4 regions of the Streptomyces sp. NBC_00988 genome follow, and region 2 is predicted to be linked to each of the others. Evidence: riboswitches for the same ligand, from Rfam matches in the RefSeq annotation. Region 2 holds a riboswitch; each other region holds the start of a gene.
What was found. A riboswitch is a leader RNA that binds a small molecule or an ion and turns the genes downstream of it on or off. The one in region 2 is predicted to bind thiamine pyrophosphate.
Positions count from the first base shown of each region.

Region 1: linked by a shared signal. The riboswitch ahead of OG496_RS09980 (purine-cytosine permease family protein) and the one ahead of OG496_RS39315 (thiamine ABC transporter substrate binding subunit) in region 2 are both predicted to bind thiamine pyrophosphate.
Region 3: linked by a shared signal. The riboswitch ahead of thiO (glycine oxidase ThiO) and the one ahead of OG496_RS39315 (thiamine ABC transporter substrate binding subunit) in region 2 are both predicted to bind thiamine pyrophosphate.
Region 4: linked by a shared signal. The riboswitch ahead of thiC (phosphomethylpyrimidine synthase ThiC) and the one ahead of OG496_RS39315 (thiamine ABC transporter substrate binding subunit) in region 2 are both predicted to bind thiamine pyrophosphate.

Region 1 is NZ_CP108730.1:2,176,630-2,182,112, reverse strand. It holds gene OG496_RS09985 (adenosine deaminase) at 1,260-2,327, shown strand; TPP riboswitch at 2,386-2,479, shown strand; gene OG496_RS09980 (purine-cytosine permease family protein) at 2,471-3,868, shown strand; gene OG496_RS09975 (FadR/GntR family transcriptional regulator) at 3,911-4,618, opposite strand; partial or broken gene OG496_RS09970 (aldo/keto reductase) at 4,676-5,266, opposite strand.
Region 2 is NZ_CP108730.1:8,527,616-8,535,251, reverse strand. It holds gene OG496_RS39320 (ABC transporter permease) at 1-891, opposite strand, end outside; gene OG496_RS39315 (thiamine ABC transporter substrate binding subunit) at 957-2,033, opposite strand; TPP riboswitch at 2,105-2,210, opposite strand; gene rlmN (23S rRNA (adenine(2503)-C(2))-methyltransferase RlmN) at 2,252-3,358, opposite strand; gene OG496_RS39305 (phosphatidate cytidylyltransferase) at 3,451-4,641, opposite strand; gene frr (ribosome recycling factor) at 4,641-5,198, opposite strand; gene pyrH (UMP kinase) at 5,329-6,087, opposite strand; gene tsf (translation elongation factor Ts) at 6,292-7,128, opposite strand; gene rpsB (30S ribosomal protein S2) at 7,302-7,636, opposite strand, start outside.
Region 3 is NZ_CP108730.1:3,965,021-3,972,656, reverse strand. It holds gene pknB (Stk1 family PASTA domain-containing Ser/Thr kinase) at 1-1,722, opposite strand, end outside; gene OG496_RS18010 (thiazole synthase) at 1,874-2,668, opposite strand; gene thiS (sulfur carrier protein ThiS) at 2,672-2,872, opposite strand; gene thiO (glycine oxidase ThiO) at 2,869-4,032, opposite strand; TPP riboswitch at 4,030-4,141, opposite strand; gene OG496_RS17995 (hypothetical protein) at 4,193-4,531, shown strand; gene OG496_RS17990 (NAD(P)/FAD-dependent oxidoreductase) at 4,576-5,805, shown strand; gene OG496_RS17985 (Rv2175c family DNA-binding protein) at 5,870-6,241, shown strand; gene thiE (thiamine phosphate synthase) at 6,360-7,019, shown strand; gene metF (methylenetetrahydrofolate reductase [NAD(P)H]) at 7,130-7,636, shown strand, end outside.
Region 4 is NZ_CP108730.1:6,272,442-6,280,077, reverse strand. It holds gene OG496_RS28770 (IclR family transcriptional regulator C-terminal domain-containing protein) at 1-709, shown strand, start outside; gene OG496_RS28765 (SsgA family sporulation/cell division regulator) at 809-1,246, shown strand; gene OG496_RS28760 (YibE/F family protein) at 1,480-2,988, opposite strand; TPP riboswitch at 3,060-3,249, shown strand; gene thiC (phosphomethylpyrimidine synthase ThiC) at 3,242-5,098, shown strand; gene OG496_RS28750 (hypothetical protein) at 5,240-6,349, shown strand; gene OG496_RS28745 (DUF4234 domain-containing protein) at 6,428-7,114, opposite strand; gene OG496_RS28740 (serine hydrolase domain-containing protein) at 7,266-7,636, opposite strand, start outside.

The DNA.
Region 1 (5,483 bases), 6.4 Mb from region 2:
CATTCGGCCGCGATCCTGCGGACTGTCACCAGAAGTTGGGGGCGCCATGCGGCCGTGGGACCGGCTTGCCGAATGGTTTCGCCGAACAACCTCGTGAACGCGGCGGAAGTCAGCACTCCCGCCGCCCGCGCGCCGTCCGCGCACAACAACGCGTACGAGAACACCGCCTCCCAGTGCCGATCCAAAAGCACACCGACGGGATAGTGGGCGGGTCGCTTCCCCGAGCATTTCTTCAACATTGTGGCGAGTTGCTCATCCGTCGCGTCGCCCGGGTGCTCGAGGGTGGGGGGAGCCGACAGGGCCGCGTCATCCACGTCCGAGTTTCCTTTCAAGACAACGCTGGATTGGTACATACCTTTCGGTATGTCATCCGCCCGGGAGTGTACGAAGTGATACCCGCTGACAGTCCCAGAACGTGAGGCATCCGTACGGGCGGCTCTTTTGAAGCGCCCTGATGAATGCGGGAACCTGCGAACCGCCGAGCGGTGCAGGAGTGAATGTGGCCGGACACTGACGGTCACACCATATACACAGGCTGCCGATGCGCCGCAAGCGATTCACTCACCTTGCACATTCCGTGACTCCGCAGGGTAAATGACGGTGCATCAGAATTGTCGTGGATGGCTCGGTTCCGTATGTGTATGAAGTGAGCTGCTTGAAATATCAGGTATCGGTAACTGCATGCTCGGTCGGCAAGTGCTGGACATTCGACGTGAGGTGTCGAATCTCGCGAATGAAGATGAGTCCTGCTCAGCTTCCTGCTTGCGAATGCTGTGCGGATCTGGAGGGGCGTGGAGTGTTCCCTCTGCCCGCCTTGCCCTGAAACCGGCTGCCACCCGCATCCGGGGAATGCACCCGGAGGAACTCCGACGTGTTCCGAGTAGGCCGCGCCCGCAGAGCCCCGGGCCAGCCCGTCGAGTGGCGCGAGTGATCACGCCCTTCGCGTCGGCGGACTCTTAGACGGGCGCGGCCCGGGAAGCGCCGCGGGGGAGTGGCAGCAGGGGCCTTCTCGGCGGCTGTACGCATCGTGGCTTGCACGGAAGCCAGTCCAGTGATTGACAGCGTCGCCGCCATCGCCGACCCCAGTCTCGTCGACTGCGTGGAGATCCGCCGTCGTGGAACGGCGAGGGAGCCGACGCGAGGCATAACGGTTGTGGAACGCCGTGCCCCTTATGGCCGGGAGGACCTGCCCGCCATAAGGGTCGTCTGCGACCTGGACTCCTTCTTCGACCTGGTGACCGCAGTGCTGAGTGAGCCCCGTGTCCGAGCTCCGTCTACCCGCGCCGTCGGCCGAACTCCACCTCCTTCTGGAGGGCGCTCTTGAACCGGAGACGGTCTTTGAGCTGTCCCGGCGCAACGCTACACGCCTGCCGTACACCGACTTCACGGACCTGGCCGGCCGCCACTGGTTCACCGGCCTGCAGTTCTTCCTCGACCTGTACTACGCGAACATGACCGCCGCCCTCCATTCCCGGCGGGACGTCGTGGAGATGACCTGGCGCTACCTCGTCCGCGCTCACGCGGCCGGGTGCCGGCATGTCGAGGTCTTCGTCGATGCGCACGAACACGGCACGCGGGATCCCGGCGGCGACCGTCCTGCGGGGCGGACGACGCGCCGCGCCGCCGACGAACCCGATGTCAGCGGCTGTGCGATCGTCTGCGCGATGCGCGACCGGCCCGCCGCCGAATCGCTGCGGATGCTAGACGCCGGCTTGGCCCCCGACATCCCGATTCTCGATCTCGGATCGGACTCGGCCGAGGTGGGGCACCCATCGGCGGATTTCACCGAGGGCTCCGACGTTGGCGTCCGGGCGGGTCTGCGGCGCGTCTGCCACGCGGGCGAGGAGGGGCCGCCCGACTACATTCGCCAGGCTCCGGACATACTCGGCGCCGAACGCGTCGACCGAGCGGTGCGGTGCCTGGAGGACCCGGACCTCGTCGCCCGGCTCGGTTCCGAGCGGGTCCCGCTGACCGTGTACTCGCCGTCCGACGTCCGGCTCCGCGTTGTCGAGGGCATGTCGGAGCATTCGCTGTGGCGGATGCTCCGACAGAGGTGTCGTGATCCGCGTCAACTCCGACGACCCCGCGTACTTCGGCGGCTGCGTCGACCACAGCTTCCGTGCTGCTGTCCAGCCTCTGGCGTTGCGCCTGGTCGAACTGCGCACTCCATCCGTAAACTCCATCGAGGCGTCGTTCGCCTGACCGGCCCGCCAGCGGCACCGGCTCGACCGGTTTGCGGGCTGAACGGATGCAGGTGCGGAGGGCGCGGCAGCTCTGCGGGCTCCGCGCGAACATCCGGCGCCCACCGTGTGGGAGCGCTCCCATGAGAGAGAATGACATGGGCATGCCATATCGCCAACCGGGCTCCGGGTTAGTCTTCTCGTCTTACCGGACACGGGGTGCCCCGCCGAGGGCTGAGATCACACCCGTCGAACCTGAACCAGTTCGTACTGGCGGAGGGATGTCTTCCATGCCGTTGACGCATGCTTCGGGCGAGTCACCCGCACCTTCCCGGCAGACGCCGTTCGGCGGCCGGATGCCCGGCGGCCCCGGTGACCTCCGGGCCGAGGCACACGGCATCGAGCCGGTTCCCGAGGCCAACCGCTACGGCGGCGCCGGGCGCCTGTTTACCGTGTGGTTCGCTCCGAACCTCACCATGACGGGTGTGTTCACCGGCACCATCGGGGTGGCGCTCGGTCTGGACATGCGCACGGCCCTTGCTGCCGTCGTGCTCGGGACCTTGATCGGCGCGATACCGACCGCCTGCCTGAGCACGTGGGGCGGGCTGACCGGCGCGGGCCAACTGCCTCTGGCCCGGCTCGCCTTCGGGTGGGCCGTCGTGCTGCCCGGTGTGCTCCAGTGGCTCTCGTCCATCGCCTGGGACGCGCTGATCGGCTTGTTCGGCGCGGACGCGCTCGCCCGCCTGTGCGGGTGGCCGTTCTGGCTCGGCGCACTGGTCGTCATGGCCGCACAGGGAGCTCTCGGTGTACTGGGGTACGAGGTGATCCACCGGCTCCAGATCGTGATGACCTTCGTGCTCGTCGCCGCCTTCGCGCTGATAGCCTGGCATCTGCTCGACGGCGCCCACGCCGTGGCGGGCACCGCGTACGGCGCCGACCGGGCCGGGGCGTTCGTGCTGACCAGCACCATCGCGCTGAGTCTGACCGTGTCCTGGGCCCCGTACGCCAGTGACTTCAGCCGGTACTTGCCGCGCTCCACCTCTCGCGCCCGCATGTTCTGGTGCACCCTGCTGGGTCTCGTGCTCTCGCTCGGGTCCGTCCAGGCGCTCGGGCTGTGGGGTGCGTCCCGGCTCACCGACCAGACCGTCGCAGGAGTGCGGGATCTGCTCGGCAGCGGGGTCGTCGGCGCGTTGGGGCTGTTCGCGGTGGTGGTGGCCGCGCTGTGCAGCAACGCCATGAACGACTACAGCGGTTCACTCGCGCTGCAGACCGTGGGCGTGCGTGTCGCCCGCCCGGCTGCCGCGGCCCTTGCCGCGCTGCTCGGCCTCCCGCTGGTGCTGTGGATGCACGCGGCCGACACCACCGCCCGCTTCCAGAACGTGCTGCTTTTCGTCGGCTACTGGATCCCCGGCTTCGTGGCGATCGTCGTCGTCGACTGGGCCGTCCGGGCGCGGGAGCGGCAGGGCGCGCCGATCGACCTCGCCACCGAACAACGCCGGTACCCGACAGGATGGCCCTCGTTGACGGCGTTCGTCGTCGCCTTCGGCGCCGCGGTCCCGTTCATGGACACCGGGCTGTACGTGGGTCCGGTCGCGCGGGCACTGCACGGCGCCGACCTGTCGTACTACGTGGCCTTCGTCGTCGCCCTCGCCGTCTACGTTCCGTTGCGGCTCCGGCGCCGTTCCTGATCGGCCGAACCCTCCACCGGCCGCCGCACATGCTCTTCGCGGTCAGCGATCGAACTCGCCGTTCGTCGAGTCGAGGTGTTCACGCAACCACCGTTCCGTGTTGCTGACGTGGACCAGTGCGGCGGCCTGGCTGAGGGCGGCGTCCCGGCCGGCGAGCGCCGAGAAGATGGCCTCGTGTTCCGCGAGCGTCCGCCCCGAGGCCTGTGCGTCGACCAGACCGCGCCAGATGCGGGCCCGCAGGGTGCGCCCCGAGATGCCCTCAAGGATGGTGAGGAGTGTCTCGTTGCCGGTGGCGGCGACCACGGCGCGGTGGAAGGCCGCGTCGTGGAGGTTCAGCCGCTCGACGTCGTCACGTGCCTCCCGCATGGCGTCCAGATGCCGCTTCACCTCGGCCAGACCGTCCTCGGAGATGCGGGTGGCGGCGAGCGCTGTCGCGACGGGTTCGAACAGCCGCCGCACCTCCATCAGGTCGATGAGGGCGCCGGCATCCCCCTGCAACAGTTCCACCGCGCCACCGAGGCCCTCCAGGAGCAGGCTCGGCTGGAGGCTGGTCACGTAGGTGCCGTCCCCGCGCCTGACCTCCAGCACCCTTGCCACGGCCAGCGCCTTCACCGCCTCGCGCGCCAGGTTGCGGGACAGGCCCAGTTGGGCGGCCAGATCCGGTTCAGGAGGAAGCTTCGCGCCTGGCGGCAAGGCGCCGGATCTGATGAGTTCGCGGATCTGTTCAATGGCTTTGTCCGTCAGTGACAAAGGGGACTCCTCCCGTGGGTGCGCTCGGCGTTCGGATCCGCTCCTCCGGAGCCCGCGTCAGGAGAGGCGGGCGGGACGTCCCGACCGCATCAAGCCACAGGCCTTTGGATCCTCCCAGAGTTCACCGGGCACGCGGCTTCGGTGCAGTTCGGTGCTCTGGGCCACCTGGCGCGCGTTCCGCGTCCCGAGTGTGACATTGACGACGCTGGGGTGGGTGAAGGGGAAGGCGATCGCCATGACGGGCAACGTCGTGCCGTGCTGTGCGCAGACCCTCCGCGATCACCCTGGCACGTCTGACGAGCCGCGGGGGAGCGCTCCGGTAGTCGTACTTCATGCCCTCCACCGGCCGGTCCCGGGAGAGCAGGCCCGAGTTGAGGACACCGACCGCCACGACACCCCTGCCCAGTTCCTGCGCGGTGAGCCGGACGTCGTCCAGGGCCGACTGGTCGAGGAGGGTGTAGCGGCCGGCCGGAATCGCCACGTCCGCGGGCGTCACGCGCAGGAACCGGGCGAGCACGGCCGACTGGTCCATGCCCGTTCCGATGGCGCCGACGAGTCCTTGGCCGCGCGGCTCGGCGAGACGGGCATGGCCTCCTGCGCGGCCTGGCGCCAGTGGTCGTCGGGGTCGTGCACGTAGACGATGTCGAGCGCACCAGATTCAGACATGGGACGTATGTATAAGTGGCCTGGTGGTGACCTGTCCAGATGCGTGCGCCAAGTCGCGGGAAGATTCAGCTGGATAGGTACTGTGTATCCTCGCTCGGCTCGGCCGCCGGAGGAATACATCCCATTAAGAGCGCTCTTGCGTGAGGGCCCTGGTCCTATGCGCCCGGAGTCCGTGCGCAGTGCGGGTGTCGTCCGTGGA
Region 2 (7,636 bases):
GACCAGCACGGCGAGCGGCAGCAGAAGCAGTACGGCGATGGACGCGACGACTCCGGCCAGCAGGGTCCACTGGCCGGCCCCGCGCGGGCGCCGTGCGGTCACCGACGGGTCCACCAGCCGTAGGGCGCTCTCCCGTCGTCGTACCGTCCAGGCGTGGACGGCGAGGATCGCGCCGACCGCGACGAACTGGACGATCGTCAGCACGGCCGCCGTGGACAGGTCGAAGACCTCCGAAGTCTGGCGGTAGATCTCGACTTCGAGGGTCGAGAAGGTCGGGCCGCCGAGGATCTGGACCACGCCGAAGGAGGTGAAGGTGAAGAGGAAGACCATCAGCGCGGCCGCGGCCACGGCGGGCCCGAGCGCGGGCAGCGTCACCGTCCGCCAGGCCCGGAGCCGGGACGCGCCGAGCATCCGCGCGGCCTCCTCCTGACGCGGGTCGAGCTGGGCCCAGAGGCCGCCCACCGTCCGTACGACGACCGCGTAGTTGAAGAAGACGTGCGCGAGCAGGATGGCCCACACGGTGGTGTCCAGCCGTACGCCCCACAGGTCGTCGAGGAGCCCGCCCCGGCCGACGAGCGCGAGGAACGCCGTACCGACGACGACCGTCGGCAGCACGAACGGGACCGTCACGACGGCCCGCAGGACGTGTCGGCCGGGGAAGTCGAAGCGCGCGAAGACGTATGCGCCGGGGAGCGCGATCAGCAGCGTGAGCGCGGTCGAGGCGAGCGCCTGCCAAGTGGTGAACCACAGGACGTGCCGGATGTCGGACTGCGCCAGCACATCCCAGATACGGCCCAACTGCCAGGCGCCGTCGACCTTGAGGCCGCGCGCGACGATCGCGGCGACGGGGTAGGCGAAGAACACCGCGAAGAACGCGACGGGCACGGCCATGAGCCCGAGCCGCGTCACGTTCCCCTTACGGGTCCGCCTCGGGGCTGCTTCAGCCGCCGCTTCGGCTACTTCAGTACGAGCGAGGTCCACGACTTGACCCACTGGTCCCGGTCGGCGGCGATCTTCGCGGGCGCCATGGTCTCGGGGTCCGAGGCCTGGCGGCCGTACTTCACGAACTCCTGCGGCACCTGGGCGCCTTGGATCACCGGGTAGACGAACATGTTGAGCGGCATGTCCTGCTGGAACTCCTTGGTCAGCAGGAAGTCGAGGAACGCCTTGCCGCCCTTGGTGTTCTGGGCGTTGCTGAGCAGCCCCGCGTACTCGGTCTGCCGGAAGCAGGTGCCGTACGACACCCCGGTGGGCGCGGTGGTCGGCTTCGGGTCGGCGTAGATGACCTCGGCGGGCGGCGAGGAGGCGTACGAGACGACGAGGGGCCGGTCGCCGCCCGCCTTCTTGCCGCTGGCGGACCCGGAGAACTCCTGGTCGTAGGCCTGTTCCCAGCCGTCGACGACCTTGACGCCGTTGGCCTTGAGCTTCTTCCAGTAGCCCTGCCAGCCGTCGTCCCCGAACTGCGCGGCGCTGCCGAGCAGGAAGCCGAGGCCGGGCGAGGAGGTGGCCGCGTTCTCGGTGACGAGGAGGTTCTTGTACTCGGGCTTGACCAGATCCGCGAACGAGGTCGGCGGGGTCAGCTTGTGCTTGCTGAAGTAGGCCTTGTCGTAGTTGACGCAGATGTCGCCGGTGTCGATGGGCGTGACCCGGTGCTTGGTCTGGTCGACGCGGTACTCGGGCTTGACGAGCGTGGAGCCCTTCGCGTCGTAGGACTGGAAGAGGCCGTTGTCGAGCGCGCGGGAGAGGAGGGTGTTGTCGACGCCGAAGAAGACGTCGCCCTGGGGGTTGTCCTTGGTCAGGATCGCCTTGTTGACCGCCTGGCCGGCATCGCCGTCCTTGAGGACCTTGACGGTGTAGCCGGACTGCTTCTCGAAGTCCTTGAGGACGCTCTTCGAGACGGCCCACGAGTCGTGGCTGACGAGGGTGACGGTCTTGGAGTCACCGCCGCTGCCGCTGTCGGACGAGCCGCACGCGGAGAGGGTGAGCAGGCCGAGGCCGACGGCCGCGGCCATGAAGGTCTTGGTGTGGTGCATGGGTGTTTTCCTCCTGGGGTGTCCAGGAAGAGACGCGGCCCCGCCCACAGGACGTGGGCAGGGCGCAACAGCAAGAGTGGTGACCGAACTTCCTACCCAGAATGACCTGGGCGAGGTTCAGAGGGTCTGCGGACAATCCCGCACTCTCAGCGCTGTGGCGCTCCCCTGTCGGAATATGAAGATGTACCTGCGTGTACTACGCGGAACAGGTTACCGGGTCACCGCTCGGTGGCGGCGAGTTGGCCGCACGCTCCGTCGATCTCCTGGCCCCGGGTGTCCCGGACGGTGACCGGCACCCCATGGGCCGCGATGGCCTCGACGAACGCCTTCTCGTCCTCGGGGCGGGAGGCGGTCCACTTCGAGCCCGGCGTCGGGTTCAGCGGGATCAGGTTGACGTGCACGGGCTTGCCCTTGAGGAGCCGGCCGAGCCGGTCACCGCGCCACGCCTGGTCGTTGATGTCACGGATCAGCGCGTACTCGATGGACAGCCGGCGCCCCGACTTCGCCGCGTACTCCCAGCCGGCGTCGAGGACCTCGCGCACCTTCCACCGCGTGTTCACGGGGACCAGGGTGTCGCGCAGGTCGTCGTCAGGAGCGTGCAGCGAGATCGCGAGCCGGCACTTGAAGCCCTCGTCGGAGAAGCGGTGGATCGCCGGGACCAGTCCGACCGTCGAGACGGTGATCCCACGCTGCGAGAGGCCGAGGCCGTCCGGCTCGGGGTCGGTGAGGGCGCGGATCGACTGGACGACCCGCTTGTAGTTGGCGAGGGGCTCGCCCATGCCCATGAAGACGATGTTGGAGAGCCGCGCGGGACCGCCGGGAATCTCGCCGTCGCGCAGCGCGCGCATCCCGTCGACGATCTGGTGCACGATCTCACCGGTCGACAGATTGCGGTCCAGGCCGGCCTGTCCGGTCGCGCAGAACGGGCAGTTCATGCCACACCCCGCCTGCGAGCTGATGCACATGGTGACCCGGTCCGGGTACCGCATCAGCACCGACTCGACGAGCGTCCCGTCGAACAGCCGCCACAGCGTCTTGCGGGTGGTCTCCTGGTCGGTCGACAGATGCCGTACGACGGTCATCAGCTCAGGAAGCAGCGCCTCCTGCAGCTTGGCGCGCGAACCGGCGGGGATGTCGGTCCACTCCGCCGGGTCGTGTGCGAGGCGCGCGAAGTAGTGCTGCGAGAGCTGCTTGGCGCGAAACGGCTTCTCCCCGACCGCGGCGACGACTTCCTTGCGCTCGGCGGGCGTGAGATCGGCAAGGTGCCGCGGCGGCTTCTGGGCTCCGCGGGGGGCGACGAATGTGAGTTCTCCGGGCTTAGGCATGGCCCTACCAGTGTCGCAGACATACGAAGAGGGACTCGCCGCCCTGTGGACAACGAGCCCCTCACGTACAGAACAGCAGGTCAGGCCGTGTTTCAGCCGGAGCCCACGAACAGCACCAGCAACAGCCACACCACCGGAGCGGTCGGCAGCAGAGAGTCGAGCCGGTCCATGATGCCGCCGTGCCCCGGCAGCAGCGTGCCCATGTCCTTGATGCCGAGGTCCCGCTTGATCATGGACTCGCCGAGGTCGCCCAGCGTGGCGCTGGCCGCGACCGCGAGGCCCAGGATCAGGCCCTGCCACCAGCTGCCGTCGTCGATCAGGAACTGCATGCACAGCGCGCCCGCCACCATCGCGAAGGACACCGCCCCGAACAGGCCCTCGCGGGTCTTTCCGGGGCTGATGCGCGGCGCGAGCTTGTGCGTGCCGAAGCGCCAGCCGATGGCGTACGCCCCGGTGTCGCTGACCACGGTCAGCAGCAGGAACGTCAGGACCCGCCAGGCGCCGTCGTGGGCGGTGAGCATCAGGGCGACGAACGTGGCCAGGAACGGCACGTAGAACGCCGCGAAGACGCCGGCCGTGACGTCCTTGAGGTAGCCCTCCGGCGGCTCCGTCATCCGCCAGACGAGGACGGCGAGCGCGGTGAGCGCCATGGCGACCCAGGCGCCCTCAGGACCCCGGACGTAACCGGCGACGACCATCGCAGCGCCGCCGACCGCGAGGGGCACGAGGGGCGCCTTGATGCCCTTGCGCTCCTGCAGCCGCGAGGTGAGCTCCCACAGGCCGACCACGACGGCGACCGCTATCACTCCGACGAACGCGGCCTTCACCACGAAGAGGGACGCGACGATCACCACGGCGAGCCCGACGCCGACCCCTATGGCCGCACCCAGGTCCCGGCCCGCGCTCTTCTTCTGCGGGGCGGGTGCCGGTGGCGGGACGTCGGGCATGGGCTCCGGATTCTGCGGCACCGCCCCGTAGGGCTGCGCCGGCGGCAGGTCGGTCGGCTGCGTCCGCGGGTCGTACGGCTGCGGCTGCCGTACGTCGTACGGCGGTTGCTGCGTCTCGTCGCGGAACAAGGGACCGCTCAGCCGAGCGGCCCCCCGGTCGTCATCCTGGTGTCCGCCGTATGCGGGCTCGTCGGGCACGATGGGCATGGGGCGAGTCTGCTGCGCCTCAGGCGCATCGTACGTGGGACCCGCCGGGGCAGCCCCCTGGACAGGCCCCTGGTCGGGCGGCCCCCAGTACCCGGCTTGTGGCGGCGCCCCCCAGGAAGAGTCGTTCATCAGACCTCTAGCAGCTCCGCTTCCTTGTGCTTGAGGAGTTCGTCCACCTGGGCGACGTACTTCGCCGTGGTGTCGTCGAGCTCCTTCTCCGCACGACGGACCTCGTCCTCGCCGGACTCCTTGTCCTTGACGAGCTTGTCCAGGGCGTCCTTCGCCTTGCGGCGGACGGCGCGGATGGACACCTTGGAGTCCTCGGCCTTGGCCCGGGCCACCTTGATGTAGTCCTTGCGGCGCTCCTCGGTCAGCTCGGGGAACGTCACTCGGATGATGTTTCCGTCGTTGCTGGGATTGACGCCCAGGTCCGAGTCGCGGATCGCCTGCTCGATGTTCCGCATCGCGGTCTTGTCGAACGGGGTCACCACGGCCATCCGCGGCTCCGGTACGGAGAACGAGGCCAGCTGGTTGATCGGCGTCAGCGCGCCGTAGTAGTCGGCCACGATCTTGTTGAACATCGCCGGGTGCGCACGGCCGGTGCGGATCGCGGCGAAGTCCTCCTTGGCGACCACGACGGCCTTCTCCATCTTCTCCTCGGCTTCAAGGAGGGTCTCTTCGATCACCACTTGCTCCTGCGTGTCTTGAGTAGGCCCGGCTGCTGTGCTGTGTCGGCGTCGGCGGCCGGCTGCGTCGCGTCTTCTTCCTGCACGGTTCCCGACCGGCAGGACATTGTCCATCCCCCGGTCAGGGTCATCAGCCCTGGCTGCCTTGGTCACCCACAAGCGTGCCGATCTTCTCACCCTTGACGGCGCGGGCGATATTGCCCTCCGCCAGAAGCTCGAAGACCAGGATCGGAAGCTTGTTGTCGCGGCACAGCGTGATGGCGGTCATGTCCGCGACCTTGAGGTCCTGGGTGATGACCTCGCCGTAGCTGAGCGAGTCGAACTTGACGGCTTCGGAGTTCGTCTTCGGGTCGGAGTCGTAGACCCCGTCCACGCCGTTCTTGCCCATCAGCAGCGCCTCGGCGTTGATCTCCAGAGCGCGCTGGGCGGCGGTGGTGTCGGTGGAGAAGTAGGGCATGCCCATACCGGCGCCGAAGATGACCACGCGGCCCTTCTCCAGGTGGCGCACGGCGCGCAGCGGGATGTACGGCTCGGCGACCTGGCCCATGGTGATGGCGGTCTGGACGCGGCTGTCGATGCCCTCCTTCTCCAGGAAGTCCTGGAGGGCGAGGCAGTTCATCACCGTGCCGAGCATGCCCATGTAGTCGGAGCGGGCCCGGTCCATACCGCGCTGCTGGAGTTCGGCGCCGCGGAAGAAGTTGCCGCCGCCGATGACGACGGCGACCTCCGCGCCGTCCCGCACGACGGCCGCGATCTCACGGGCGATCTTGTGCACCACGTCGGGGTCCACGCCCAGGCCGCCGCCTCCGGAGAAGGCCTCTCCGGACAGCTTCAGCATGAACCGGCCGCGTACCTTGCCGTCGTCGCTCTTCTGGGGCTTGGTGGTCATGGAGTTCTCGCCTCTTCAACGTGGTCGCACATACGAAGAAGGCCACTGCCGGTGGGGTGTCTGTCGCATCCCATGCTCGGCAATGGCCTCCTCGTCAGATCTGCTGTCGTCCGCCACGCGCGCGTGCGCGACGGCGTACCGGGCCGACTGCTGACGACCCTAGCGGGATTCCGCCGGGCGCCGCGCGTCGATCGCGGTACGGACTCAGATGCCGACCTTGATGCGCGTGAAGCGCTTCAGGGTGACACCCGCCTCGTCCAGAACCTTCTGGACGGACTTCTTGGGGTCGAGCGCGTACGGCTGACCGAGCAGCGTCGCGTCCTTGAAGAAGCCGTTGACGCGACCCTCGACGATCTTGGCGATCGCGGCCTCGGGCTTGCCCTCGGCGCGGGTGGTCTCCTCGGCGATACGGCGCTCGGACTCGACGACCTCGGCCGGCACGTCGTCCTTGGCCAGGTACTTCGGCGCGAAGGCGGCGATGTGCTGGGCGACGCCGCGGGCGGCCTCGGCGTTCGGCTTGTCCAGCTCGACGAGGACACCGATCTGCGGGGGCAGGTCGGGCATCGTGCGGTGCATGTACGCGGAGACGTAGCCGTCGGCGTACTGGGCGAAGCGGTCCAGGACGATCTTCTCGCCCAGGTTCGCGTTGGCCTCGTCCACGAACGCCTGGACGGTCTTGCCGGGCTCGATCTCGGAGGCGAGGAGCGCCTCGATGTCGGCCGGGGCACTCGCGGCGACGTGCTGGGCGATCTGGTTGGCGACGGCCTGGAACTTCTCGCCCTTGGCGACGAAGTCCGTCTCGCACTTCAGCTCGACCAGGACACCGGAGGTGTTGTCGTCGGCGATGACGGAGACCACGGCGCCGTTCTCGGCGGAGCGGCCCTCGCGCTTGGCGACGCCCTTCTGGCCCTTGATACGGAGCGCCTCGACGGCCTTCTCGACGTTGCCGTCGGCCTCGTCCAGGGCCTTCTTGCAGTCCATCATGCCGGCGCCGGTGAGCTCGCGGAGCTTCTTGACGTCGGCGGCGGTGTAGTTCGCCATGATCTGTGAATCTCTTCTCGGAGTTCGAAGTCTCGAAGTCGGCGGCGGCCGCGGATAGCGCGAGCTTCCGCCAAGGATCTACGGGCTACGAAGATCTAGGGGCTGTGGATGAACGGCGGGTGGCGCGGTCCGCACCACCCGCCGTCCTTCTGTCAGCCCTTTGGCCCGGAAGGTCAGGCCTGCTCGGCCTCGGCGGCCGGAGCGGCCTCGACCTCGGCGGCGGGGGCCTCGACGACCTCGGCAGCGGCCTCGGCGGCAACCGGAGCCTCGTCGGCCTGCTCGGCGTCGGCGACCTTCTCCGTCTCGGCGGAGGTCTGCACCTCGGCCTCGGCGGCGGGGGCCTCGGCGGCCGGAGCCTCGTCGGCCTTCTTCTCACCTTCGAGCAGGTCGCGCTCCCACGCGGCGAGCGGCTCGCCGGCGGCCTTGTCACCCTTGGCCTCGGCGGCGACACCGGAGCGGCTGATGAGGCCCTCGGCGACGGCGTCGGCGATCACGCGGGTGAGCAGGG
Region 3 (7,636 bases), 4.6 Mb from region 2:
CGTCACCGTGTCGCCCTCGGCGGCCTGGCCGTCGCCGGCCGGGGTCTGCTGGGCGACCTGGCCCGCGTCGTACTCCGAGGTGATCTCGGTGTCGGACACCTTCACGGTGAGACCGGCCTCCTGGAGGTCCGACTTCGCGTCGTCCAGGTCCTCGCCGGTGACGTCGGGCACGTCGACCGCGCTGCCCTTGCTGACGGTCAGGGCTATCGCCGAGCCCGCGTGGCGCTTGGTGCCCGCCTCCGGGTCCGTGCTGATCACGAGGCCCTTGGCGACGTCGTCGCTGAACTCCCTGATGACCATGCCGGCCGCCAGCCCGTCCCGCTTCAGCAGGGTCTGCGCCCTGGCCAGGCGGGTGCCCGTCAGGTCGGGGACGTTCACGGTCTCCGGGCCGTCCGAGATGGTCAGGGCCACCGAGTCGTTGTCCCGGATGCGGGCGCCGGACTCCGGGTCGGTGCTGATGACCGTGCCGCGCTTCACGGTGTCGCTGTACGCGTGGTCGACCTTCTTGACGTCGAGACCGGCGTCCTTCAGCCGCTCCCTCGCCTGCGCCTCGGTCTTCGCCAGCAGCGGCGGGACCTTGGTGAACTGGCCGGAGTTGATGTACCAGACCCCCGCCCCGACCCCGACGATCAGCAGCAGGGCGGCGACGATCGCCAGCAGCCCGCGCCGGGGCCGCCGCGCCTCGCGCCGCCGGGGCGGCAGCGGCGGACCGCTCTCGAACCGGCTGGTCCGGTCGAACGTGTCACCCGGCTCGTCGTCCTCGTTGACCGGCAGCGGACGCGGCACGGTCAGCGAGCGCGGGATCACACTCGTACGGTTCTCGGCGTTGGGATACTCCGAGGTCAGTGCCTGCGGCGGCACCGCGTCCAGCTGCCCGGTGCTCAGCCGCGACCGCGCCTCGCGGACAAGACCGAACAGCGCGACCGCGTCGTACGGCCGCAGGTCCGGGGTGCGCGCGGTGGCGGTGGCGACCAGCTCGTCCAGCTCGTACGCCAGGCCCGGGACGAGCGCCGAGGGCGGCGGGACGTCCTCGTGCAGGTGCTTGTAGAGCACGATCGCGGCGGAGTCCCCGTCGTGCGGCTTCTGGCCGGTGAGCATCTCGTACAGGACGACACCGCACGCGTACACGTCGACCCGGGGGTCGGCGGTGGTGCCCTCGATCTGCTCCGGCGCGAGATACGACACCGTGCCGAGCACGGACCCCGTGGTGCTGGTCACCGTGTCCACGGACCTGACCAGCCCGAAGTCGGCGACCTTGACCCGGCCGTCGTCCCCTATGAGCACGTTCTCCGGCTTCATGTCCCGGTGCACGAACCCGGCCCGGTGCGCGGCACCGAGCGCGGCCAGCACCGGCTCCAGGATGTCGAGGGCGGCCCGCGGCTGCAGCGCCCCGCGCTCGCGCAGCACGTCCCGCAGGGTGCAGCCGGCGACGTACTCCATCGCCAGATAGACGTACGACCGGTCGGCGCCCTGGTCGAAGACCTGCACCACGTTCGGATGCGCCAGCCGCGCCACGGACTTCGCTTCCCGGATGAACCGGTCCACGAAGTGGGCGTCGGCCGCCAGCGTCGGGTGCATCACCTTGAGCGCGAGAACCCGGTCCAGGCGGGTGTCCACGGCCCGGTAGACCGTGGCCATCCCGCCGACGGCGATCCGCGCGTCGACGCGATACCGGCCGTCGAGCAACTGCCCGACGAGAGGGTCATGAAGGGTCGTATCCACGCAGGTGAGTGTACGAGCCAAGGCTGAAAGCACGGCCCTTTCGCCCGGTTTCGAGGCGGTACTGCAGCCGACCTGTGACGGATACCTCATGGTGGGGCGGGTGCCTGGGGCCGGGCTGTGCGGCTCGGCGGGTGGTGCGCGGGCCGGGGATTCAGAAGGCGGGGCGTTCCGGGTCCAGGCAGGCCACGCCGGTTGTCGGGGAGGACGCTTCGGCGAAGTGCCTACGGGGGATACGCCCCGCCCGGAACGCCAGCCGCCCCGCCTCCACCGCGCTCCGCATCGCCGACGCCATCAGCACCGGCTCCTGTGCCCGCGTCACGGCTGAGGCAAGCATCACACCAGCACACCCCAGCTCCATCGCGAACGCCGCGTCGGACGCCGTACCCGCCCCCGCGTCCAGAATCACCGGCACACGCGCGTGCTCGGTGATCAGCTGGAAGTTGTGCGGGTTGCGGATCCCGAGCCCGGAACCGATGGGCGACCCGAGCGGCATGACCGCCGCACACCCGACGTCCTCCAGCTTCCGCGCCAGCACGGGATCGTCGTTCGTGTACGGCAGCACCGTGAAGCCGTCGTCGACCAGGGTCTCGGCGGCGTCGAGGAGTTCGATCGGGTCGGGCAGCAGGGTGCGCTCGTCCGCGATCACCTCAAGTTTGATCAGCGCGGTCCCCAGGGCCTCCCGCGCCAGCCGGGCCGTCAGCACGGCCTCGCCCGCCGTGAAGCAGCCTGCGGTGTTCGGCAGCACCCGGATGCCGAGCCGTTCCAGGACGGACAGCACCGAGCCGTGCACGGAGGCGTTGACGCGCCGCATCGCGACCGTCGTGAGTTCCGTGCCGGAAGCCACCAGCGCGCGCTCCAGGACGTCGAGGCTGGGCGCACCTCCGGTGCCCATGATCAGCCGGGACGTGAAGGACGTGCCACCGAGGACGAAGGGGTCGTCGGCCATGGGTCAGCCTCCTTGGACGGCGGTGAGGACCTCGACGCGGTCTCCCTCGGAGAGGGAGGTCGATTGCCACTCCGCGCGCGGGACGACGGTTTCGTTGAGGGCGGCGGCCACACCCGAGGGAGCCGGGGTGAGGGACCGTACGAGCACGTCGAGGGGCGTGCCGGGAGCGATCTCCCGGTGCTCGCCGTTGACGGAGATGTTCATGTGGGCTGCTCCACGAGGCGCGTGCGGGCGAACCGCTTCGGGGTGAACGGGCGTGCCTCGTCCGGGAGTTCACCGGTACTGAGCGCGTGCGCCAGGGCGTCGCCGGTGACCGGCGTGAGGAGCACGCCGTTGCGGTAGTGCCCGGTGGCCAGCAGCAGTCCCGGCAGGGCGGTCGGGCCGAGCAGTGGCGCGTTGTCGGGGGACCCGGGGCGCAGTCCGGCCCGGGTCTCGGTGAGCGGCAGTTCGGTGATCCCGGGGACCAACTCGTGGGCGTCGCGCAGCAGTTCGTAGACACCGCCCGCGGTCACGGTGGTGTCCCAGCCCAGTTCCTCGCTGGTCGCGCCGACGACCAGCTCGCCGTTCTCGCGCGGCACCAGGTACACCTGGCTGCCGCGCACCACGGCCCGCACGGTCCGGCTCAGGAACGGCGCGTACCGCTCCGGCACGGTCAGCCGCAGCACCTGCCCCTTCACGGGCCGTACGGGCGGCAGGACGTCGTCCGGGACCCCCTTCAGCCGCCCGCTGAGGCTGCCGCCCGCGAGCACCACTTGGTCTGCGGTGAGCGCGGTGTTTTCGCGCGTGACGACCCCCGTGGCGCGGTCCCGCCCGACCGTGAGCCGCTCGACCCACGTCCGGTGGAAGACGACCCCGGCGCGCTCGCAGGCGGCCACCAGCGCGCCCGCCAGCCGCCGCGGGTCGACCTGGTGGTCGCCGTCGACCCTGAGCCCTCCGCGCACGCCCGGCGCGAGCATCGGCTCCAGGCGCCGGCACTCGCGCCCGGACAGCCACTCGGAGTCGAGCCCCGACTGGTGCTGCAGGGCGTGCAGTTCGCGTAGATGGGCGCGGTCGTCGGCGTCCAGGGCGACGGCCAGCGTGCCGCAGCGGCGGTAGCCGAGGTCGAGGCCGGTGAGGTCGGTCAGTTCGGCCGCGAAGTCCGGGTAGCGGTGCGCCGAGGCGAGGTTGAGGGCGAGCAGGGTCTGTTCGCCGTAGTGGAGTTCGGTGACGGCGGCCAGCATCCCGGCGGCCACCTGGGCGGCCCCGCCACCCGGCTCGGGGTCCACCACGGCCGTGGCGAAGCCGCGTTGGGCCGCGCGCCAGGCCGTGACCAGGCCGATGATCCCGCCCCCGACGACGAGGACGTCTGAGTTGTGTGCAGGCATGGGCGTCCAGCCCCTCCCTTCGCCGGCATGACCCGGATCAGGTTCGTACGGTCGGAGGCCGCCAGCCTCCCTCTCAGCCCGGTACGTCCGGACTCCCGCGAGTGCTTTACCTTGGCCACCCTAGCCCGTGCTTTGTGCGCCAGTAAGGGAGCCTTCGTCCATGGCCCGCTCGCTCGACGGTCTCGTCCTCGCCCCCGTCGCGGACCAGGCCCCAGGTCAGGTCGGCACCCGCACCCGGTTCGCGTACCACGAGCAGGACGGTGAGATCTGGGCCGAGTACGCGGGCGGCGACGTCGTACGGGGGCGTCTCGTCGGCACGCGCGCGGGGGACCGGTTGGACTTCCGGTACGTGCAGTTGAAGACGGACGGGACGACGTCCTCCGGGCACTGCGTGTCCGAAGTGGTCGAGTTGCCCGACGGCCGCATTCGCCTCGACGAGACCTGGGAGTGGGAGTCCCAGGCGGGAAACGGGACCAGCACTGTGGAACAGGTCACCTGACGCGCCCGCTGACTGACAAATTGTCAGGTGTCTATGGTGATCGAGTGAGCGAGCAGACGCGGGACCAGGGCACGGTGACAGGGCGGCGTGTGGTCGTCGTCGGCGCGGGCATGGCCGGGGTGCAGACCGCGGTCGCGCTACGGGAGCAGGGCTTCACCGGCACCGTCACCCTGATCGGCGCGGAACCCCATCAGCCGTACGACCGGCCCCCGCTGTCCAAGGCCGTCCTGCTCGGCAAGGCCGAGGGCTCCGCCTTCGACGTCGACTTCGAGGCGCTCGGCATCGAGGTGCAGCTGGGGCGCGAGGTGGTGGGCGTGCGCCCCGCCGACCACGAACTGGACACCGCCGAGGGCCCGGTGCCCTACGACGTCCTCGTCCTCGCCACCGGTGCCGAACCGATCCGGCTGCCGGGCGCCGACGGCATCCCGGGCGTGCATCTGCTGCGCACCCTGGACGACGCCGAGCGGCTGCGCCCGGTGCTCGCCCGGCAGCACGACATCGTGGTCGTCGGCGCGGGCTGGATCGGCGCCGAGTTCGCCACGGCCGCGCGCGAGGCGGGCTGCGCGGTGACCGTCGTAGAAGCCGCCGACCGGCCGCTCGCGGGCGCGCTGCCCGCCGAGGTGGCCGCGCCGATGGCCGCCTGGTACGCCGCCGCCGGAGCCTCGCTGCGGACGCACGCACGCGTGGCGCACGTCGAACCCGGCGAGGTGGTCCTCGACGACGGCTCACGGCTGCCCGCGGGCGCCGTCGTGGTCGGCATCGGCGCCCGCCCCGCCACCGCCTGGCTGACGGGCTCCGGCATCGAACTGGGCGCGCACCGCGAGGTCCTGGCCGACGCCGGGCTGCGCACCTCGGTACCGGACGTGTACGCGGTCGGCGACTGCGCCTCCTTCCCTTCGGGACGGTACGGCGAGCGACTTCTCGTCCACCACTGGGACAACGCCCTCCAGGGGCCGCGCACGGTCGCCGCGAACATCGTCGGGGAGAGCCCGGCGGTGTACGACCCGGTGCCGTACTTCTGGTCGGAGCAGTTCGGCCGGTTCGTCCAGTACGCCGGCCATCACGCGTCCGCCGACACCACCCTGTGGCGCGGCGACCCGGCCACCCCGGCGTGGAGCGTCTGCTGGCTGCGCGGGGACCGTCTGGTGGCCCTCCTGGCGGTCGGCCGCCCCCGTGACCTGGCCCAGGGCCGCCGTCTGATCGAGTCGGCCACGCCCATGGATCACACGCTGCTGGCCGATGCTTCTCTGCCGATGAAGGCGGCTATCGCCTAGTTCGTCCCCCCGGGTCGGACCGGCCCGACTTCCGACTGTCAGTCCGGGATGGCACGCTGTTTACGTGACCGAGATTGACGCAAAGACCGAAGCTCTCGTCCCCGCCTGGCTCACGCTGCCCGACATCGCAGAGATGCTCGATATCGAGGTGACACGCGTGCGGCAGCTGGTCAAGGACGGCCAAGTCATCGCCGTACGCCGTGGTGAGAACCGCGCGCTGCACGTCCCCGCCGCCTTCATCGACGGGGCCGAGCAGAAGGTCGTCAAGGGCCTTACGGGGACCCTGACGCTCCTGCGGGACGACGGCTTCTCCGACGAAGAGATGCTCGAATGGCTCTTCACCCCCGACCCCAGCCTGCCCGGCACCCCCGCGCAGGCGCTGAGCGAGAATCGCGGCACGGAGGTGAAGCGCCGCGCCCAGGCGCTCGCCGTCTGACCCGCACGCCCGAGAGGTGTACGGGCCGCGGCGACGTGAGGGCCTGCCTGAGCAGGCCCTGCCCGCGGCCCGTGCGCGACACCACCACACGACAAGCAGGACAACGGGGGACACACGCATGCCCGACACCGCCGCAGCCGCCGCCCGCGCGGAACTCGCCGACGCCCGGGTCTACCTCTGCACGGACGCCCGCCGACGCCAGGGCGACCTCGCGGAGTTCCTGGACGCGGTCCTGGCCGGCGGGGTCGACATCGTGCAGCTGCGCGACAAGGGCATGGAGGCCGCCGAGGAACTGGAGCACCTCCAGGTCTTCGCCGACGCCTGCGCCCGGCACGGCAGACTCCTCGCGGTCAACGACCGCGCGGACGTCGCCCACGCCGCTGGCGCCGACGTACTGCATCTGGGCCAGGGCGACCTCCCGGTCCCCGCGGGCCGCGCGATCCTCGGCGAGGACATCCTGATCGGCCGCTCCACGCACGCCGAGTCCGAAGCGGCCGCGGCCGCCGTCCAGGAGGGCGTGGACTACTTCTGCACCGGCCCGTGCTGGCCCACCCCCACCAAGCCCGGCCGCCACGCCCCCGGCCTCGACCTGGTCCGGTACACGGCCGCCCTGGGCACCGACCGCCCCTGGTTCGCCATCGGCGGCATCGACCTCGGCAACCTGGACGAGGTCCTCGAAGCGGGCGCCCGCCGCGTCGTCGTCGTACGGGCCGTCACGGAGGCCGATGATCCGGGCGCGGCGGCGATGGAATTCGCGAAGCGGCTGCGGCAGGCCTGACCGGCGCCCAGAGGGCGTGCTGTTGTCCGATGGGTGGACAACAGGGCGACAAACCCGGCAAATTCCCTGTTCCGGTTGGGTGACCGCCGCCCCCTGACTAACCTGCGGGTATGGCCTTCGGAACCGCATCGACCAGGACTGATCGCGCACGCACCGTGCGGGACATGCTCGCGACCGGCAAAGCGACGTACTCGTTCGAGTTCTCCGCGCCGAAGACCCCCAAGGGCGAGCGGAACCTGTGGAGCGCGTTGCGGCGGGTCGAGGCGGTCGCCCCCGACTTCGTCTCGGTGACCTACGGCGCCGGCGGCTCGACGCGCGCGGGCACCGTCAGGGAGACCGAGCAGATCGTCGCCGACACCACGCTCACCCCGGTCGCCCACCTCACCGCGGTCAACCACTCCGTCGCCGAACTGCGCAACATCATCGGCCAGTACGCCGACGCCGGGATCCGCAACATCCTCGCCGTGCGCGGCGACCCGCCCGGCGACCCCATGGCCGACTGGGTGGCGCACCCGCAGGGGCTGACGTACGCGGCCGAACTGGTGCGGCTCATCAAGGAGTCGGGCGATTTCTGCGTCGGCGTCGCCGCCTTCCCGGAGATGCACCCGCGCTCCCCG
Region 4 (7,636 bases), 2.3 Mb from region 2:
CCTGCTGGAGTCCGTCGCCGGACACGAACACGGAGCACCCGCCAAGCAACTGGCCCGCGAGACCGGCCTCGCCCTCCCCACGGCGTACCACCTGCTGCGCACCCTCGTGCACGAGGGATATCTCCGCCGCGACAAGGGGCTGTTCTTCCTCGGGGAGGCGGCCGAGCGGCTGGGCAGCAGCGGGGCGCAGGAGAAACGTCGCAGCACGATCGTCGACGCGTTGGCGCAGTGGCGGGATTTGATCGGTGCACCGGTGTACTACGCGATGTACCGCGACGGCGAGATCGAGGTGCTGTGCGTCTCCGACACCCCCGGCAGTCCGGCGGTCGAGGAGTGGGCGGACTTTCGTGAGACGGGGCACGCGCATGCGATCGGCCAGTGTCTGCTGGCCCAGTTGGGCGAGGACGTCCGCCGCGACCACCTCGACCGCTACCCCGTGCGGTCCCTCACGCCCTACACCGTGCGCGACGGTCAGGCCCTGGTGCGGCGCCTGGACCGGATGCGGCGGACGGAGCTGGTGGTGGAGCGCCAGGAGTACGCGCTGGGGACGGTCTGCGCGGCGATTCCGATCACCCTCGGCGCCACGGCCGCCACGATGGCCATCTCCCTGCCCTCGCATCAGGCCGATCGACTGCCGGTCGCGGCGCGGCAGTTGCAGGCCGAGGTAGGCAGGCTTCTGGGGTCGCTCGCGCTCTCTATCAGTATCTGAAAACTTACTCCTTGTGATCTAACGTGTACGTTCAGCAATATTCCTTCAGTGTCACGGGGATCATTCCCGGCCAGGCGACGGCAGTTGACGGGATAGGCGATGCGCGAGTCCGTACAGGCAGAGGTCATGATGAGCTTCCTCGTTTCCGAGGAGCTCTCCTTCCGTATCCCGGTCGAGCTGGGCTACGAGACGTCCGATCCGTACGCCGTGCGGCTGACCTTCCATTTGCCGGGCGACGCCCCGGTGACCTGGGCCTTCGGTCGCGAGCTGCTGATCGACGGGCTGGGCATGGCGTGCGGGGAGGGCGATGTGCGGATCGAGCCCGTCGACCCCGAGACGCTGGGCGAGGTGCTGATCCGGCTTCAGGTGGGCAGCGACCAGGCACTGTTCCGCACCGGCGCGGCCCCGCTCGTGGCGTTCCTCGACCGCACCGACCGGCTGGTTCCGCTCGGTCAGGAAGGTGCCCTCGCGGACTTCGACACCCACCTCGACGAGGCGCTGGACCGCATCCTGGCGGAGGAGCAGAGCGCGGGGTGAGGTGTTGTGCCGGCGGCGGGGTCGGGAGTTGGCGTAACGCTTCGCCAGGAGCCCTGAGCTGAAGCCGCTGGAGGCGCTGTGAGTCCTGAAGGGCCCTGTGGAGTTCTGAAGGCCTCGGGTGAGGTTGAAGTCCTGGGGGGCCCGGGGATTCGCAGTAACGCTTCTGCGCGGCTCCCTGGGGCCGTTCTCGCCGCCCACCGCAGTGCCTGTGGCGTCTCACCGCCCGCGGCATCTCAGTGCTTGCGGCGCCGGCCCTTCCCGCCGCGCGCCGCAGCGGGCTTGGCGCTCGGTGCCGCCGTGGCCGCACCTGCCGTAGCCGCAACCGCACCCGCCGGAACCGCCTCGGGTCCCGGTCGGTCCGCCGAGACCACCAGGGCCGCGAGGGCCGTGGTGACCGGTACCGACGCGACCAGGCCGATGGAACCCACCAGCGTGCGCACGATCTCCTCGGCGACCAACTCGCTGTTGGCGACCGCTCCCACGCTGCTCTGCGCGATGGAGAAGAGCAGCAGCAGGGGCAGGGCGGCGCCCGCGTAGGCGAGGACGAGCGTGTTGACGACCGACGCGATGTGGTCGCGGCCGATGCGGATGCCCGCGCGGTACAGCCCGCGCCAGCCCATCGAGGGGTTGGCCTCGTGGAGTTCCCAGACCGCCGACGTCTGGGTGACCGTCACATCGTCGAGCACGCCGAGCGAACCGATGATGACGCCGGCGAGCAGCAGGCCGCTCATGTCGATCGATGGGTACAGCCCGTGGATCAGGCCCGTGTTGTCGTCCGTGTTCCCGGTCAGCGCGGCCCAGCCGATGAACACCGAGCCCAGGACGCCGATCAGCACCAGAGACATCAGGGTGCCGAGCACCGCCACCGACGTACGCGCCGACAGGCCGTGGCACATGTACAGGGCGATGAGCATGATGGCGCTCGATCCGACCACCGCCACGATCAGCGGGTTCGAGCCGTGCAGGATCGCGGGCAGGATGAAGAAGTTCAGGATCATGAAGCTGATGGCCAGTGCGACCAGCGCCATGACACCGCGCAGCCGGCCCACCACCACGACGACCAGCGCGAAGATCCCGGCGAGCAGTGCCATCGGGAACTTACGGTTCACATCGGTGACGGAGTACTGCAGATCCCTGGGCGCGGAGGGTTCGTACGCGACCACGACCTTCTCGCCCTGATGCAACTGCCGTGACTGGTCGGGCTGCACGATCTCCGTGAACGTACGGCCCTTGTCCTTGCCGGTGGAGACCGTGACCGTGGCCTTCTTGCAGGTGCCGGCCGCCTCCTGCGCCGCGGAGGAGCCCTCGGCGGTGGAGGTGTCCCCGGTCGAGCCCCCGCCCGAGGCGTTCACCGACGCGCAGCTCACGCTGACGACCTTGGTGACCGTCGCCTGCTGTGTCTGCCGGTCGAAGCCGACCCCGGTGCGCTTGTGCGACGGGGCGCCGCCGGGCCAGAGCACCACCATGCCGACCACGACCGCCACCGTGAACGGGATCAGGATCGCCGCGATGACCTTCCGCAGATGCCGGGAGACGGGGGCGGCGGGGCCGTGGCTGTGCGAGTGACCGTGCCCACCGCCTGCCCCGGAACTGTGCCCGCCGTCTCCACCCGGTCCGTGTCCGCCGTCCCCGCCCGATCCGTGGTCGTGCCCGGAACCAGAACCGTGGTCGTCGCCAGATCCCTGGTCGTGGCCATGCGGCGGCCCGGTCGGCGGGTACGGGGGCTGCTGTGTCGTGGTCACCGCCCGATCATCGCAAGAACGCCGGAGGCCCACTGTTCACCGCGCCACTTATGACGCTAGCGTGGAGGCACCTTTGCACACGCGGGAGCTCGGAGCACCGGGCTGAGAGGGCGCTGACCTTCGTCTCTGCGATGTTTCACGGGAAACGTCACCTGAATCGAGTGATGTTTCACATGAAACATCGGCTGACGGAAGCCGCTGCGTCGACCGCCGAACCTGTTACCGGGTAATGCCGGCGTAGGGAGTAGGTCTCATGACCAACAAAGACGTACGCACGTCTGCCGTCAGCCAGGACGAACAGCCCATTCCGGGCGAAGAGTTCGCGCGGGCCGAGCAGTCCACGGAGGCTGGAAAGCCGACGGAGGCCGAGCGGTCCATCGGCTGGCACAAGGGGTACGTCGCGGGCTCGCGCCCCGATCTGCGGGTGCCGGTCCGTCAGGTGCACCTCACCAACGGGCAGTCCGTGACGCTGTACGACACCTCCGGCCCGTACACCGATCCGCTCGTCGACACCGACGTCCGCAGGGGGCTGGCGCCGCTGCGGGAGAACTGGATCATCGCGCGCGGCGACACCGAGGAGTACGCGGGCCGTCCCGTCCGCCCCGAGGACGACGGCATCAAGCACACCTCACCGCGCGGTGGACTCCGCAACCTCGACGCGGTGTTCCCCGGCCGGCCGCGTCAGCCGCGCCGAGGCCGTGACGGTACGCCGGTCACGCAGCTCGCCTACGCGCGACGTGGCGAGATCACGCCCGAGATGGAGTTCGTGGCCGTACGGGAGAAGGTTTCGCCCGAGGTGGTCCGGGAGGAGATCGCGGCCGGGCGGGCGGTGCTGCCGGCCAACGTGAACCATCCGGAGATCGAGCCGATGATCATCGGCAAGCGGTTCCTGGTGAAGGTCAACGCCAACATCGGTAATTCCGCGGTCACTTCCTCCATCGAGGAGGAGGTCGAGAAGATGACCTGGGCGACCCATTGGGGCGCCGACACGGTCATGGACCTGTCCACCGGCCGCAACATCCACACCACCCGTGAGTGGGTGCTGCGCAACTCCCCCGTCCCCATCGGCACGGTGCCGCTCTACCAGGCGCTCGAAAAGGTCGACGGCCGCGCCGAGGAGCTGACCTGGGAGATCTACAAGGACACGGTCGTAGAACAGGCCGAACAGGGCGTGGACTACATGACCGTCCACGCGGGCGTGCGGCTGCCGTTCGTACCGCTGACGGCGAACCGCAAGACGGGCATCGTCTCGCGCGGCGGCTCGATCATGGCGGCCTGGTGCCTGGCCCACCACAAGGAATCGTTCCTCTACGAGAACTTCGAGGAGCTGTGCGAGATCCTCGCCGCCTACGACGTCACGTACTCGCTGGGCGACGGTCTGAGGCCGGGGTCGATCGCGGACGCCAACGACGAGGCCCAATTCGCGGAGTTGCGGACGCTCGGGGAACTCAACACGATCGCGAAGCGTTTCAACGTACAGACCATGATCGAGGGCCCGGGACATGTCCCGATGCACAAGATCAAGGAGAACATCGACCTTCAGCAGGAGATCTGTGATGAAGCTCCGTTCTATACGCTCGGCCCGCTGACGACGGACGTCGCGCCGGCGTACGACCACATCACCTCCGGCATCGGTGCTGCGATGATCGCCTGGTGGGGCACGGCCATGCTCTGCTATGTCACGCCCAAGGAGCACTTGGGCCTGCCCAATCGTGACGACGTCAAGACCGGCGTCATCACCTACAAGATCGCCGCCCACGCAGCCGACCTCGCCAAGGGGCACCCCGGTGCGCAGGAATGGGACGACGCGCTGTCCGACGCCCGCTTCGAGTTCCGCTGGGAGGACCAGTTCAACCTGGCCCTCGACCCGGACACGGCACGGGAGTTCCACGACGAGACGCTTCCGGCGGAGCCGGCCAAGACGGCGCACTTCTGCTCGATGTGCGGGCCGAAGTTCTGCTCGATGAAGATCAGTCAAAGCATCACTGCGCAGTTCGGCGGTACGGCTGCCGCTGGGGCGACGGCTGACGAGGTCGCTGAGGGGATGCTCCAGAAGTCGAAGGAGTTCGCGGCGAGCGGGAACCGCGTGTATCTGCCGCTGGCGGACTGAACCTGTCCATGAACTGGCGCCTCCATCGAGGCTCCCGGTCGTCGATGCCGGGGGCCTCTTGGACGGGATGGCTCTGCTGGGCGTCGTAACAGAAGAGAGAAGATCGCGCAGGGTGCGATCAAGGTCTCTACTCTGCCTGGCATGGGTGGGATCGATCTGGCCAACGGGGTCGTCGGCGCTGTGCTCGGGATGCTGGTTGCCGTGCTGTTCCAGGACCCGATTCAGAACAGCTGGTACAGACTGCGCACTCGCTCAAGGAGCGCGGTACGCAACCTGCGACGCCAGGAGGAGTCCAGTCCCGCGTGGAGAACCTTCTCCCTCGGTCCTCTTCATACCTCCGCACTGATCGTCGAAGGGGACGGGGAGTCACCCATACCGGCGCAGGCTGTCTACATCCAGGTGCTGGACCAGGGAATCGAATTGCCTTCCGATATGGCTGACTGGTGGGCCGAGATCGAGGAAGAAAGCGAGCGTTTGAGGGCAGAGGGCCAGACACTGTTGTGGAACGGACCTCGATACGCGGTCGAGACGCTCGATGTCTCCCGGACTGCTCTTGAGGAACAGCCGGTAGTCCATCTGCGATTGCGCCCGACGGACTACTACACCTTTCTCGCGGCGCAACAACTGGACCGTCGACTGCCCGACGGGACCACCCCTCGTTCGCGCTATCTCGATCCCGGCGACCCTTTGCGAGCTCCCGCGTTTCTGCAGTGCAGTTTCGCCGTGAATATCGCGGTGGTGACAGCCGACGACATGCTGGTCGTCAGCCAGCGCAGTAACCGCGTCCGAATGGCACCCGGCGTCTGGAACTCGTCCGTCAACGAGGGCATGTCACGGCACATCGACTCCTCCGGCAGGAGCGCCCCCGACCTCTATGCGGTCGCCCGGCGCGGCATGCGGGAGGAACTGTCCATAGAACCGCATGAGTACGCACTCGACCTGCTTGCCTTTGCGCTGGACGTCGAGAAGCGTCATTGGAGCGCTCACTTTTACGCCAGACTCAAGGATTTGACCTGCGAGGGTCTGCAAGCCCGCATGAGCAGAGGAGTGGCAGATCGATGGGAACACCAGACCATCGATTTCGTGCCTTTCCGTCCCGCAGCAGTGATCAAGTACATGCTGCGTGCCGATCGCATTCATCGGTGGGCCCCTCTCGCGCCGGCACTCTTTCATCTCGCGCTGGTGCATGCCTACAGTCGCGCGCCAGTCGAAAGAGCAGAAGCGCAGATCGTCCGACGTATGGCGGACTGAGTAGAGGCGAGCGCCGTTCCGGAAGTTCGGCTGTTTCGTCTGTCGGCGCCTCGGCGCACGGACTGCCCTCGGGCGGGGCTACTGAGGTAGTGCCGGACCAATGTTCCGCAGCGCGTTGAGGATGGTGTCCTCGGTGGAGTGCACTTCGGGGTAGAGCTTCTCCGGGTCGGTGTGGAGCTGGTAGTCCCACACAATGCCGTAGATCCCGAGCGTGACGAACGAGAGCAGGAAGTGCATGCCGAAGCTGCGATTCAAGGCCGGGACGGGTTCGAAGGTCACGGGGTACCGGATGATGCCCAGCTTCGTCCACGTGACGCTGAGCTTGTCGTAGAAGTCCTGCTCGGTGAGCTGGATCTGCCACCAGAAGCGCATGAGCCGATAGGTCGCGATGCAGCCGTAGATCCCGAGCGTGATGAAGGACAGGAAGAGCGACAGCCCTGCCTTGATCGGTTTGTGATCGTCCTCGAAGCGTTCTTTGACGAAGCGCCGCAGGTCGTTCAGGTCGTCATGGGCGGCATCGTATTGACCATGTTCCTCGGCGTACTGCTTCGAGGCATCGATGACCGCGTTGTAGTAGTGCATGCGGCGGTTTCTGAACAGGTCTGCGCGGTTGAGCCGACGATAGAACATCACGATCACGTAGATGCCCAGCGTGACCCATGAGAGGAGGAAGAAGTAGATGCCCCACCCGACGAACCTCTGGTCCGTCGTACGCCGCTCGTGCACGTAGCGGTCTACTTGCTGTACTGCTTGGAGCTGTTCCATACGGGCCCCCAGTTGATGAGCCCCGGAAGCGCCGGGCGCGCCCCACGTTCCTCCCAGGGTAGGCCCGCAACTTCGTGATGGCCCTCCCAGGACATCCGCCTTGAGCGCGGCGATACCAAGGCCGAGGACGAAGAGGGCATGGCTCGGAAGTTCAGCTCTCGGCGGGCTTCTCGCACAAGGTGTGGTCGACGAGGGTGCCTGTCGCGCGGTTGAGGGCGGTCAGGTCTGGGGGTGCGGTGGTGGTCGTGATGGAGATCGTCACCGCGCGCCTGCCGTCCGCGCTCACCGCGGGGCGGGTGTTGACGCCCGCGCCGTCGCCCTCGTGGGTGTAGTAGAAACCGCCGCAGGAGAGCGGGATCTTGCGGAGGCCGAGGCCGTAGGTGCCCTCGGGCATCTCGGCCACGTCCTCCGGGTCGTCGGTGCGCTGGACGGTCTGCCGCATCTCGCGCCACTGCGCGGCGGGGAGCAACCGGCCGTCGGCCAGGGCACGGAAGAAGGTGTTCAGGTCGGCGGTGGCGCTGA